Regions from separate parts of the Dyella sp. KRB-257 genome, predicted to be linked through region 1. Evidence: predicted binding sites of a transcription regulator. Region 1 holds the regulator's gene; the other holds the start of a gene.
The links. The regulator HrcA, encoded in region 1, represses chaperone genes, less so after heat shock. The targets are predictions, from matches to a motif close to TTNGCACTCNNNNNNNNNGAGTGCNAA.
Positions count from the first base shown of each region.

Region 2: a site for HrcA is predicted at 2,494-2,520, ahead of groES (co-chaperone GroES). Genes of this name have one in related genera too.

Region 1 covers NZ_JBMSDZ010000005.1:212,346-217,757, forward strand. The annotation lists gene recN (DNA repair protein RecN) at 1-1,105, opposite strand, end outside; gene hrcA (heat-inducible transcriptional repressor HrcA) at 1,258-2,319, shown strand; gene grpE (nucleotide exchange factor GrpE) at 2,401-2,943, shown strand; gene dnaK (molecular chaperone DnaK) at 3,070-4,992, shown strand; gene ACO2Q2_RS06030 (hypothetical protein) at 5,009-5,179, shown strand; gene dnaJ (molecular chaperone DnaJ) at 5,176-5,412, shown strand, end outside.
Region 2 covers NZ_JBMSDZ010000024.1:22,370-27,781, forward strand. The annotation lists gene ACO2Q2_RS14985 (protein-disulfide reductase DsbD family protein) at 1-1,961, opposite strand, end outside; gene cutA (divalent-cation tolerance protein CutA) at 2,005-2,349, opposite strand; gene groES (co-chaperone GroES) at 2,576-2,869, shown strand; gene groL (chaperonin GroEL) at 2,996-4,645, shown strand; partial or broken gene ACO2Q2_RS15005 (ABC transporter transmembrane domain-containing protein) at 4,856-5,412, opposite strand, start outside.

The sequences.
Region 1 (5,412 bases):
CGCGGCGTTGCCGGCCCAGGCGGGCTGCCGCTTCGGTGTAGTCGGCGCGCAGCCGCTGTTGCTTCGCTGCCAGGGCCTGCAGCGCCTCGCCGGCTCCTTCGAGTTCGGCCAGTTCCTCGCGCATGGACAGCAGCTTGTCGTGGAGTTCGGCCGGCGGCAGGCGGTGGCGGCGGCCAAGTTCGTGCAGGCGGGCGAGATGGGCGTCCACCTGGGCGAAGCGATCCGGGTCCAGGTCGACGTCCTGCGCATAGCGCGCCAGGTCGTCGGAGGCCTCGCTGAGCTGGATGCCGGCATTGTCGACCAGTTCCAGCAGCGGATTGAGCCGCTCGTCCAGCGCGGCCAGCCGGGTCAGCTCCGCATGCGCCCGCCCCAGGGCGCGGCGCAGGGCGAATTCGCTGTCGCCGTCGAGCAGTTCGACCACGCCGGAAGCGCCTTCGGCCAGTCGCCCGGCATTGGCCAGGCGCTTGTGCGAGGCTTCCAGCTCGGCCAGTTCGGCCGCCGGCAGCGCCCACTTTTCCAGTTCGCCGACTTCGTGGCGCAGCAGTTCCAGACGCCGGTCGCGATCATCGCCGCCGCTGAGCTTGCGGATGCGCGCACCGAGCTCGCGCCACTGCACCGCCAGCTCGCGGACCTGGCCCAGCGTTTCCTCATGGCCGGCATAGGCATCCAGCAGGGTCATCTGGTGGGTGCGCGACAGCAACGCCTGATGCTCGTGCTGGCCGTGGATTTCCACCAGCAGCGTGGCCAGCTCGCCGAGCTGGCTGGCGTTGGCCGGACGCCCGTTGATCCAGGCGCGCGAGCTGCCCTCGGCGCGGATCACGCGGCGCAACTGGCAGGCGCCGCCGTCGTCCAGTTCCTCGCGCTGCAGCCAGGCACGCGCCTCGGACAGGTCGCCCAGGTCGAATTCCGCGGCCAGCTCGGCGCGGTCGCTGCCAGCACGCACCATGCCGCTGTCGGCACGCGACCCGGCCAGCAGCATCAGCGCGTCGACCAGCAGTGATTTGCCGGCGCCGGTTTCCCCGCTGACCACGGTCAGCCCGGGGCCGAGGGTGATCTCGGCTTCTTCTACGACGGCGAAATGTCGGACGTAAAGCGAAGTGAGCATGGTGGCCTGGTGTCTGGCGAGTACGGGGATTGTAGGGAGCGCCGCCGGTGCCGGCGAGGCCCCGTCTCAGGACGGGGCAGTCTGGCGCAGCCGGCTTGCAAAGCAGGGCGCGACACCTTATTTCTTGCCTGTCTCAAGGATTGCCACAGCGCATGCCTCTTCTCCACGGCCACGAACTCGACGCCCGCGCCCGGCGGCTGCTGCGCACGCTGATCGCACAGTACCTGGCCGATGGCGAACCCGTGGGCTCGCGCACGCTGTCGCGCTCGTCGGGGCTGGACGTGAGCCCGGCCACGATCCGCAACATCATGGCCGATCTGGAAGAGGCCGGCCTGGTGGTGTCGCCGCATACCTCGGCCGGTCGCATCCCCACGCCGCGCGGCCTGCGTTTGTTCGTCGACAGCCTGATCGAGCTGCAGCCGGTGGCGCGCGACGACATGGCGCGGCTCAAGCGCGAGCTGCCGCCGCAGCCGTCGACCACGCGCGACCTGCTTGGCAACGTGTCCACGCTGTTGTCGGCGATGACCCATTTCGCGGGCGTCGTCAGCGTGCCGCGGCAGGGCGATTTCCCGTTGCGCCACATCGATTTCGTGGCGCTGCCGGATGCCCAGGTGCTGGTGGTGCTGGTGTTTTCCGACAACCAGGTGCAGAACCGCATCGTGCGCCTGGCCAAGCCGCTGGACGCGCGCGAACTGGAACAGGCGGCCAATTACCTCAATGCCCATTTCGCCGGCCTGCGGCTGGACGATATCCGTGCCCACCTCTTGCACGAGATCCGCGAGGCGGGCAGCGAGCTCAACCGGCTGCTGGCCAGCTCGGTCGAGCTGGCCGCCGCCTCGTTCACGCCGCACGCCGGGGGCGAGGACGTGCTGGTCAGCGGCCAGACCAACCTGATGGCATACGCGGAGCTGGCCGACCTCGACCGCCTGCGTGAGCTGTTCGAAGCGTTCCAGAAGAAGAGCGAACTGCTCCAGCTGATGGAGGTGTGCGCCCGCGCGCCGGGCGTGCGACTGTTCATCGGCGAGGAGTCGGGCTTTACCGCGCTCGATGGCTGCAGCGTGGTCACCGCCAGTTACGGCGCGCAGGGCCGTGTGCTCGGGGCGATCGGGGTGATCGGCCCGACCCGCATGGCCTACGAGCGGGTCATTCCCGTGGTGCAGGCCACTGCCGGATTGCTCAGCGACGCCTTGAATAGGGCCGCGACGACCCTATAACCGCCCCGGGAGGCGGGGTTCCCCGCACATATCGGTGGCCGGCAAGTCTTGCCGGCCCGGGTTTTCTGTTGGAGTGGATGTATGCAGAACAATGATCCGCAGGCGCCGGAACAGGGCCGCGAACACGTCCAGCCGCGCGATGCCGCGGCCGATGACGCCGCCGACACCGCGGCCCTGGAGGCGCGCATCGCCGAGCTCGAGGCCAGCAACGCCGAGCTGCGCGAGACGGTGCTGCGCGAGCGCGCCGACCTGGAGAACCAGCGTCGCCGGCTACAGCGTGATCTGGATCAGGCGCGGCGCTTCGCCAACGAGAAGCTGCTCAACGACCTGCTGCCGGTGTACGACAGCCTGGAGCGCGGCCTGGCGGTGGAAGGCGGCGACATCGCGGCGATCCGCGAGGGCATCAGCCTGACGCTGAAGTCCCTGCTCAAGGTGGCCGAGAGCAACGGCATGGTTCAGGTCGATCCGCTCGGCCAGCCGCTCGATCCGGAGCGCCACCACGCGGTGAGCATGGTCGCCGCGCCGGGGCAGGCGCCGGGCACCGTGGTCAGCGTGCTGCAGAAGGGCTACGTGCTCAACGACCGCCTGCTGCGACCGGCGCTGGTGGCGGTAGCCCAGGACTGACCCGGGCAATCGACCGCAACAGCTGCCAAACCCGTGGGTCCGTCGGCATTGAATCGCCCAGGCCGGGCCCCATTCTGAAAACCAGTTCGCGGCCGCGGAGCCGCTCGGAAGATTCGGAGCATAGACATGGGCAAGATCATCGGCATCGACCTGGGCACGACCAACTCGTGCGTCGCCGTGATGGACGGCACCTCGGTCAAGGTCATCGAGAACTCGGAGGGCGATCGCACCACGCCGTCCATCGTTGCCTTCAACAAGGATGGCGAAGTGCTGGTGGGCGCCTCGGCCAAGCGCCAGAGCGTGACCAATCCGAAGAACACCTTCTACGCGGTGAAGCGCCTGATCGGCCGCAAGTTCACCGACGCCGAGGTGCAGAAGGATCTCCACATCGTGCCGTACGGCATCGTGGCGCACGACAACGGCGACGCCTGGGTGCAGACCGCCGACGGCAAGAAGATGGCACCCCAGGAGATCTCGGCCAAGGTACTGATGAAGATGAAGAAGACCGCCGAGGACTATCTCGGCGAGACCATCACCGAGGCGGTGATCACGGTGCCGGCCTACTTCAATGACAGTCAGCGCCAGGCCACCAAGGACGCCGGCAGGATCGCTGGCCTCGAGGTCAAGCGCATCATCAATGAGCCGACCGCGGCCGCACTGGCCTACGGCCTGGACAAGAAGGGCGGCGACCGCAAGATCGCCGTCTACGACCTCGGCGGCGGCACCTTCGACATCTCGATCATCGAGATCGCCGAAGTCGACGGCGAGAAGCAGTTCGAGGTGCTGGCCACCAACGGCGACACCTTCCTCGGCGGCGAGGACTTCGACATGCGCGTCATCGACTACCTCGTCGAGGAGTTCCAGAAGGAGCAGGGTATCGACCTGCGCAAGGACGCCCTGGCGCTGCAGCGCCTGAAGGATGCGGCCGAGCGGGCGAAGATCGAGCTGTCCTCCAGCCACCAGACCGACGTCAACCTGCCATACGTGACGGCCGACGCGTCCGGTCCCAAGCACCTCAACATCAAGCTGACCCGCGCCAAGCTGGAATCCTTGGTGGACGACCTGGTCAAGCGCACCATCGAGCCGTGCCGCACCGCGCTGAATGATGCCGGCCTGCGCGTGTCGGACATTAACGAGGTGATCCTCGTCGGTGGCCAGACCCGCATGCCCAAGGTGCAGGAATCGGTGAAGGACTTCTTCGGCAAGGAGCCGCGCAAGGACGTCAACCCGGACGAGGCCGTGGCCGTGGGCGCGGCGATCCAGGGCGGCGTGCTGGGCGGTTCGGTCAAGGACGTGCTGCTGCTCGACGTCACTCCGCTGTCGCTGGGCATCGAGACGATGGGCGGCGTGATGACCAAGCTGATCGAGAAGAACACCACGGTGCCTACCAAGGCCTCGCAGACCTTCTCCACCGCCGACGACAACCAGACCGCGGTGACCGTGCACGTGCTGCAGGGCGAGCGCGAGCGCGCCAGTGCCAACAAGTCGCTGGGCAAGTTCGATCTTGCCGGCATCGAGCCGGCGCCACGCGGCATACCGCAGATCGAGGTCACCTTCGACATCGATGCCAACGGCATCCTGCACGTGTCGGCCAAGGACAAGAAGACCGGCAAGGAGCAGAGGATCGAGATCAAGGCCGGCTCGGGCCTGTCCGAGGAAGAGATCCAGCGGATGGTCGCCGATGCCGAGGCGAACAAGGAAGAGGACCGCAAGTTCCACGAGCTCGTCGCCACCCGCAACAAGGCCGACCAGCTGGTGCACGCCACCCGCACCGCATTGAAGGAGCACGGCGGCAAGATTCCGGCCGACCAGCTGTCGACCATCGAAGGCGCACTGTCGGATCTGGAAAAGGCCAAGGATAGCGATGACAAGGCCGCCATCGAGACCAAGGTCGAGAAGCTGGAGCAGGCCGCGCAGGCGCTCTACGCGGCGGCGCAGTCCGCCGGCGGCGACGCCACTGGGCAGTCGGCACCGGGCGGCGGTTCGGCCCAGCCCGATGACGTGGTGGACGCCGAGTTCACCGAGGTCAAGGACGGCGACAAGAAGTAAGGGCCTTGCGGCCCGCATGCCCCGCAAGGGCGTGCGGGCCGTCGCCGTGCATGGGGCCGCCGCCATGTATCTTTTGGGCATCCTGCTGGCGTTCGTGGCGCCGTGGGTGTCGTGTCTGTTTTATGCCACGGTGGCCGCGATCTGGTTCATCTCCGACCGGCGCATCGAATCGCGGATCAAGCAATGAGCAAGCGTGACTACTACGAAGTGCTGGGCGTGGAGCGCAGCGTCACCGAGGCGGAGCTGAAGAAATCCTTTCGCCGGCTGGCGATGAAGTACCACCCCGACCGCTGCCCGGACGATCCCACCGCGCAGGAGAAGTTCAAGGAGGCCAAGGAGGCCTACGAGGTGCTCTCCGACGCGCACAAGCGCGCCATGTACGACCAGCACGGCCACGCCGCCTTCGAGGCCGGCATGGGC
Region 2 (5,412 bases), on a different contig from region 1:
AAGGCGTCGGTGTCGAGCACGGCGTGCTCGTTGGCCTTGCAGGTGACGCACCAGTCGGCGGTCATGTCGACGAACACCGGCGTGCCGGCCTGGCGCAGCTCGGCCAGCTTCTGCGGGCTGTAGGCGACGACGCCCTCAGCCGTAGCGTCGGCACGCGTGGGCGCGGGCACCCGGGCCAGGTAATACAGCGGCACCGCCGTGAGCACGGCCAGCACCAGCACCAGCGCGCGGCTGAATGCGCCGCGGCCGCGGCTGCGCTCGAACCACCAAAGCGCCATCGCCAGCACCACCATCGCCACCAGCAGCAGGCCGATCGCGTCGGCGCCGCGCTGGTGCGCCAGCACCCAGGCCAGCCACACCGCGGTGAGATACATCGGGAACGCCAGCACCTGCTTGAGCGTCTCCATCCAGCGCCCCGGCCGCGGCAGCCGCCGCGCCAGCGCAGGCACGAGGCCCACCAGCAGGAACGGCAGCGCCAGACCGATGCCCAGCATCAGGAACACCGCCAGCGCCGCGGCGATCGGCGCGGCAAAGGCGTAGGCCAGCGCACTGCCCATGAACGGCGCCGTGCACGGGCTGGCCACCACCACCGCCAGCACGCCGGTGAAGAAGTCGCCGGCCGGGCCGGCGCGATCGGCCAGCGCCGCGCCGGTGTTGCCCAGCGAGGCGCCGAACTGCACCACGCCGGACATCGACAGGCCCACTGCGAACATCACGCAGGCCAGCACCGCCACCACCAGCGGCTGCTGCAACTGGGCGCCCCAGCCCAGCGCGTGGCCGGCCGAGCGCAGGCCGACGATCACCCCGCCGACCACGGCGAAGCTGCTGAGCACGCCGGCGGTGTAGAGCAGCGCATGGCGCCGCGCGCGCGCCGGGCTCTCGCCGCTTTCCAGCACGCTGACCGCCTTGATCGACAGCACCGGCAGCACGCAGGGCATCAGGTTGAGGATCAGGCCGCCGCCGAAGGCCAGCAGCAAGGCCAGCAGCAGCCCGGTGTCCGGCGCGGGCGCGGCGGGGCCGCCGTCGGTTCCGGATGATGCGCTGCCGGCGGCTGCGCCGGCCGGCAGCTCCACCTGCAGCGTGCGGCTCATCACCGGATAGCAGATGCCGCCGTCCTGGCAGCCCTGGAACGTGGCCTGCACGGTGAGCTGGCGGCGGCCCTGCAGGTTGCCGGCAATGCCCACCGGCACCTCCACCTGGTCGAAGTAGACCGTGACCTGGCCGAAGTGTTCGTCCTGGTGCGCGGCGCCGGCCGGCCAGGCCGGCACCAGCTTCAGCGCGGGCGCATCGGGCACGCTCAGCGCGGTCTGGTCGCGGTAGAGGTAATAGCCCCTGGCCATCGTCCAGCGCAGCAGCAGGCGATCCGGTGCGGTGGCCAGCGCCTCGACGCGGAACGCCTGCTCTGGCGGCAGCGCCGCGGAACCGGCGCCCAGTGCATGGCCGGCGTCGACGGCACGCAGCGCCGCGCCGAAATCCTGCGGGGGGGCGGCGGCCACGCCGACGCCGGCGGGCAGCGCCAGGTCCAGCTTCTCGGTATGCGGCGGGTAGCAGATCTTCGGCTCGACCTCGTGGCAGCCCTGGTACTGCACGGCCAGGGTCAGCCGCGCGGTGCCGGCGGCCACCGTGTAGGGAATCTGCGCATCGACGCCGTGGTGGTAGGTCTCCACGTCGCCGAGGTATTCGTCATGGTGCTTCTCGCCGTCGGGCAACTGCGCCGCGCCCAGGGTGACGCCGTCGCCGGCGGTGAATTTCATGCGGCCACGGTAGAGGTAGTAGTCCGGCGCGATCGTCCAGTGCAGCTTGAGCACGCCCGGCTGGCTGGCGTCGGCGCTGAGCTTGTACGCCTCGGTGACCGGCAGCAGATCCTGGCCGGACTGGGCGAACGCCGGCACACCGGCCAGCAGCGCGACGAGGGCGAGCAGCAGGCGGGCGGCGAGCCGTCCGGAAGGCAGGGAAGGCATCATGACTCCAGGTGCAGGGCCGGCGGGGCCGGGCAGGACGGCATTATGGACGAGAGGCCGTTGCCGCCGCCGCGGCGTGCGCGCGCACCCAGTCCAGGTAGGGCGCGTGACCGTCGGTCACGGGCAGCGCCACCAGCTCCGGCAGCTCGTACGGATGCAGGGCGAGCAGGCGCGTCTTCAGCGCGTCGAAGCGCCCGGCGGTGGTCTTGATCACCAGCAGCACCTCCTCATCGGTGTGTACGGCGCCCTGCCAGCGGTAGGTGGAGCGCACCCCCGGCAGCTGGTTGACGCAGGCGGCGAGCGATTCATCCACCAGCACGCCGGCGATCGCCGCGGCGGTGGCGGGATCGGGGCAGGTGCTCAGGCAGAGCAGGATGTCGTCAGGCATGGCGGTGGGACCGGTGCAGAGTGGCCAGCCTAGCAAGCGGGCTGGCCCATGCGCTCAGGATTCGCTCTTGATAACCGGCGGTTACGGCCCAACTTCGCACGCACCCCCACCGAACGCTTGCACAGGCACGGTGCGGCGCTAAAATTGGCACTCACCGACGGCGAGTGCTAGCAATGCGCCGGTCCGGGAACCTTTTTCGTCAACCACCCATGAGCTGGAGCCACCCATGAGCAAACTGCGTCCGCTGCACGATCGAGTCATCGTCAAGCGCCTGGAAGAGGAGCGCGTCTCCGCCGGCGGCATCGTGATCCCCGACAGCGCCACCGAGAAGCCGACCCGCGGCAAGGTGATTGCCGCCGGTACCGGCCGCATCCTGGAAGACGGCAACGTCCGCCCGATGTCGCTGAAGGAAGGCGAGACCGTGCTGTTCGGCAAGTACGCCGGCCAGGAAATCAAGATCGACGGCGAAGAGCTGGTCTTCCTGAAGGAAGACGACATCGTGGCCGTGATCGAAGGCTGATCCAGGGCGGGGAACAGGTCACGGGGAACAGGGGACGTGCAGCGCTCGAAGCGCGCATTCCCCACCGCTCCGTACTCCACACGTTCCCAGTTTCCCATTCCCATCTTTCAAAGAGGTTTTTCAGTTATGGCAGCTAAAGAAGTCCGCTTCGGTGAAGACGCCCGCTCGCGCATCCTCAAGGGCGTGAACACCTTGGCCAACGCGGTCAAGGTCACCTTGGGCCCCAAGGGCCGCAACGTCGTGCTCGAGAAGAGCTTCGGCGCCCCCACGATCACCAAGGACGGCGTGTCCGTCGCCAAGGAGATCGAGCTGGCCGACAAGTACGAGAACATCGGCGCGCAGATCGTCAAGGAAGCCGCCTCCAAGACCTCCGATGTGGCCGGTGACGGCACCACCACCGCCACCGTGCTGGCGCAGGCGTTCATCCAGGAAGGCCTCAAGGCCGTGGCCGCCGGCATCAACCCGATGGATCTCAAGCGCGGCATCGACAAGGCGGTGATCGCCGCCGTGGCCGAGCTGAAGAAGCTGTCCAAGCCGACCGCCGACGACAAGGCGATCGCCCAGGTCGGCACCATCTCGGCCAACTCCGACGCCAACATCGGCGACATCATCGCCACCGCGATGAAGAAGGTCGGCAAGGAAGGTGTGATCACCGTCGAGGAAGGCTCGGGGCTGGAGAACGAGCTGGACGTGGTCGAAGGCATGCAGTTCGACCGCGGCTACCTGTCGCCGTACTTCATCAACAACCAGCAGAGCCAGCAGGTGGAGATGGACGACCCGTACATCCTCATCCACGACAAGAAGGTCTCCAACGTGCGCGAGCTGCTGCCCGTGCTGGAGGCCGTCGCCAAGGCCGGCAAGCCGCTGGTGATCGTCGCCGAGGAAGTGGAAGGCGAGGCGCTGGCCACGCTGGTGGTCAACACCATCCGCGGCATCGTCAAGGTCGCCGCCGTCAAGGCGCCGGGCTTCGGCGACCGTCGCAAGGCGATCCTGGAAGACATCGCGATCCTCACCAACGGCCAGGTCATTTCCGAGGAAGTGGGTCTGTCGCTGGAGAAGGCCACCATCAACGATCTGGGCCGCGCCAAGCGCGTGGTGATCACCAAGGAAAACACCACCATCATCGACGGTGCCGGCGAAGCGGAGCGCATCCAGTCGCGCATCAGCCAGATCAAGGCGCAGATCGAGGAGACCTCCTCCGACTACGACCGCGAGAAGCTGCAGGAGCGCGTGGCCAAGCTGGCCGGCGGCGTGGCGGTGATCAAGGTCGGTGCCGGCACCGAGATCGAGATGAAGGAAAAGAAGGCCCGCGTCGAAGACGCCCTGCACGCCACGCGCGCAGCCGTCGAAGAGGGCGTGGTGCCGGGCGGCGGCGTGGCGCTGATCCGCGCGCTGAAGGCCGTCGAGGGCCTCAAGGGCGACAATCACGAGCAGGACCTGGGCATCGCGATCACCCGTCGCGCGCTCGAGGCCCCGCTGCGCGCCATCGTCGCCAACGCCGGTGAAGAGCCGTCGGTGGTGCTGAACAAGGTCAAGGAAGGCACCGGCAACTTCGGCTACAACGCCGCCACCGGCGAGTACGGCGACATGGTGGAGATGGGCATCCTGGATCCGACCAAGGTGACCCGCTCGGCCCTGCAGCACGCCTCCTCGGTCGCCGGCCTGGCGATCACCACCGAAGCGATGGTGGTGGAAGCGCCGAAGAAGGACGAAGGCCACGGCGCCGCCGGCGGCATGGGCGGTGGCATGGGCGGCATGGGTGGCATGGACTTCTGAGTCCTGCCGCACCGCTGTGCTGTACCCACGAAAAACCCCGCCTCGGCGGGGTTTTTCCTTGGGTTCGTCCTGTCGGGTCCACCCAGGGAAACCCCGCAGAAGTGGCTGGTGGCTCCCTCTAGAGCGAGAAAGCAGAGAAGATCCAGAATCGGCTCCACCTTGGGCGCTCAACGTATCCATCGGTGCGACCGATTCGCTCGCCATGAGAGACTTCTCGTTGAGGCGTGCGCGTAGGGTCGGCGTGATGGACGCCGACCAGATCGCGTACAGCGGCAGCGAGATCACCACGATCAAAGTCAGCCAGCCGCTGTAGAAGAACATCACCGCCAGGAAGACGAAGGTGAACAGCAGGTCCAGCACCGGGGTCAGCGTCTGCCCGGTCAGGAAGTTGCGGATGTTCTCCAGTTCGCGCACGCGAGCGATGGTGTCGCCCACGCGACGCGATTCGAAGTAGGTCAGTGGCAGCGCCAGGATGTGCCGGAACAGGCGGGCACCCAGCTCCACGTCGATGTGGCACCACCGCCGGAATGAACCAGCTGAAGTCGAACTTGGCCAGTTCTGCCACCAGGGAGGCGCGCGAGGCCACGGTGAGCAGCCGGCCGTCGTAGCGCGCCGTGAGCTCGTCCCGTGTCAGGACGCAGGGGCGTTGCAGCGAGAGGTCATGGATCAGCACCTTGCCGTCGCCCACCTTGGCCACGACGAAGGCCGAACCGTCATTGCGAAGCGCCAGCGCCGGCAGCGCGACGCGATCCAGGCGCTCGGCAGGT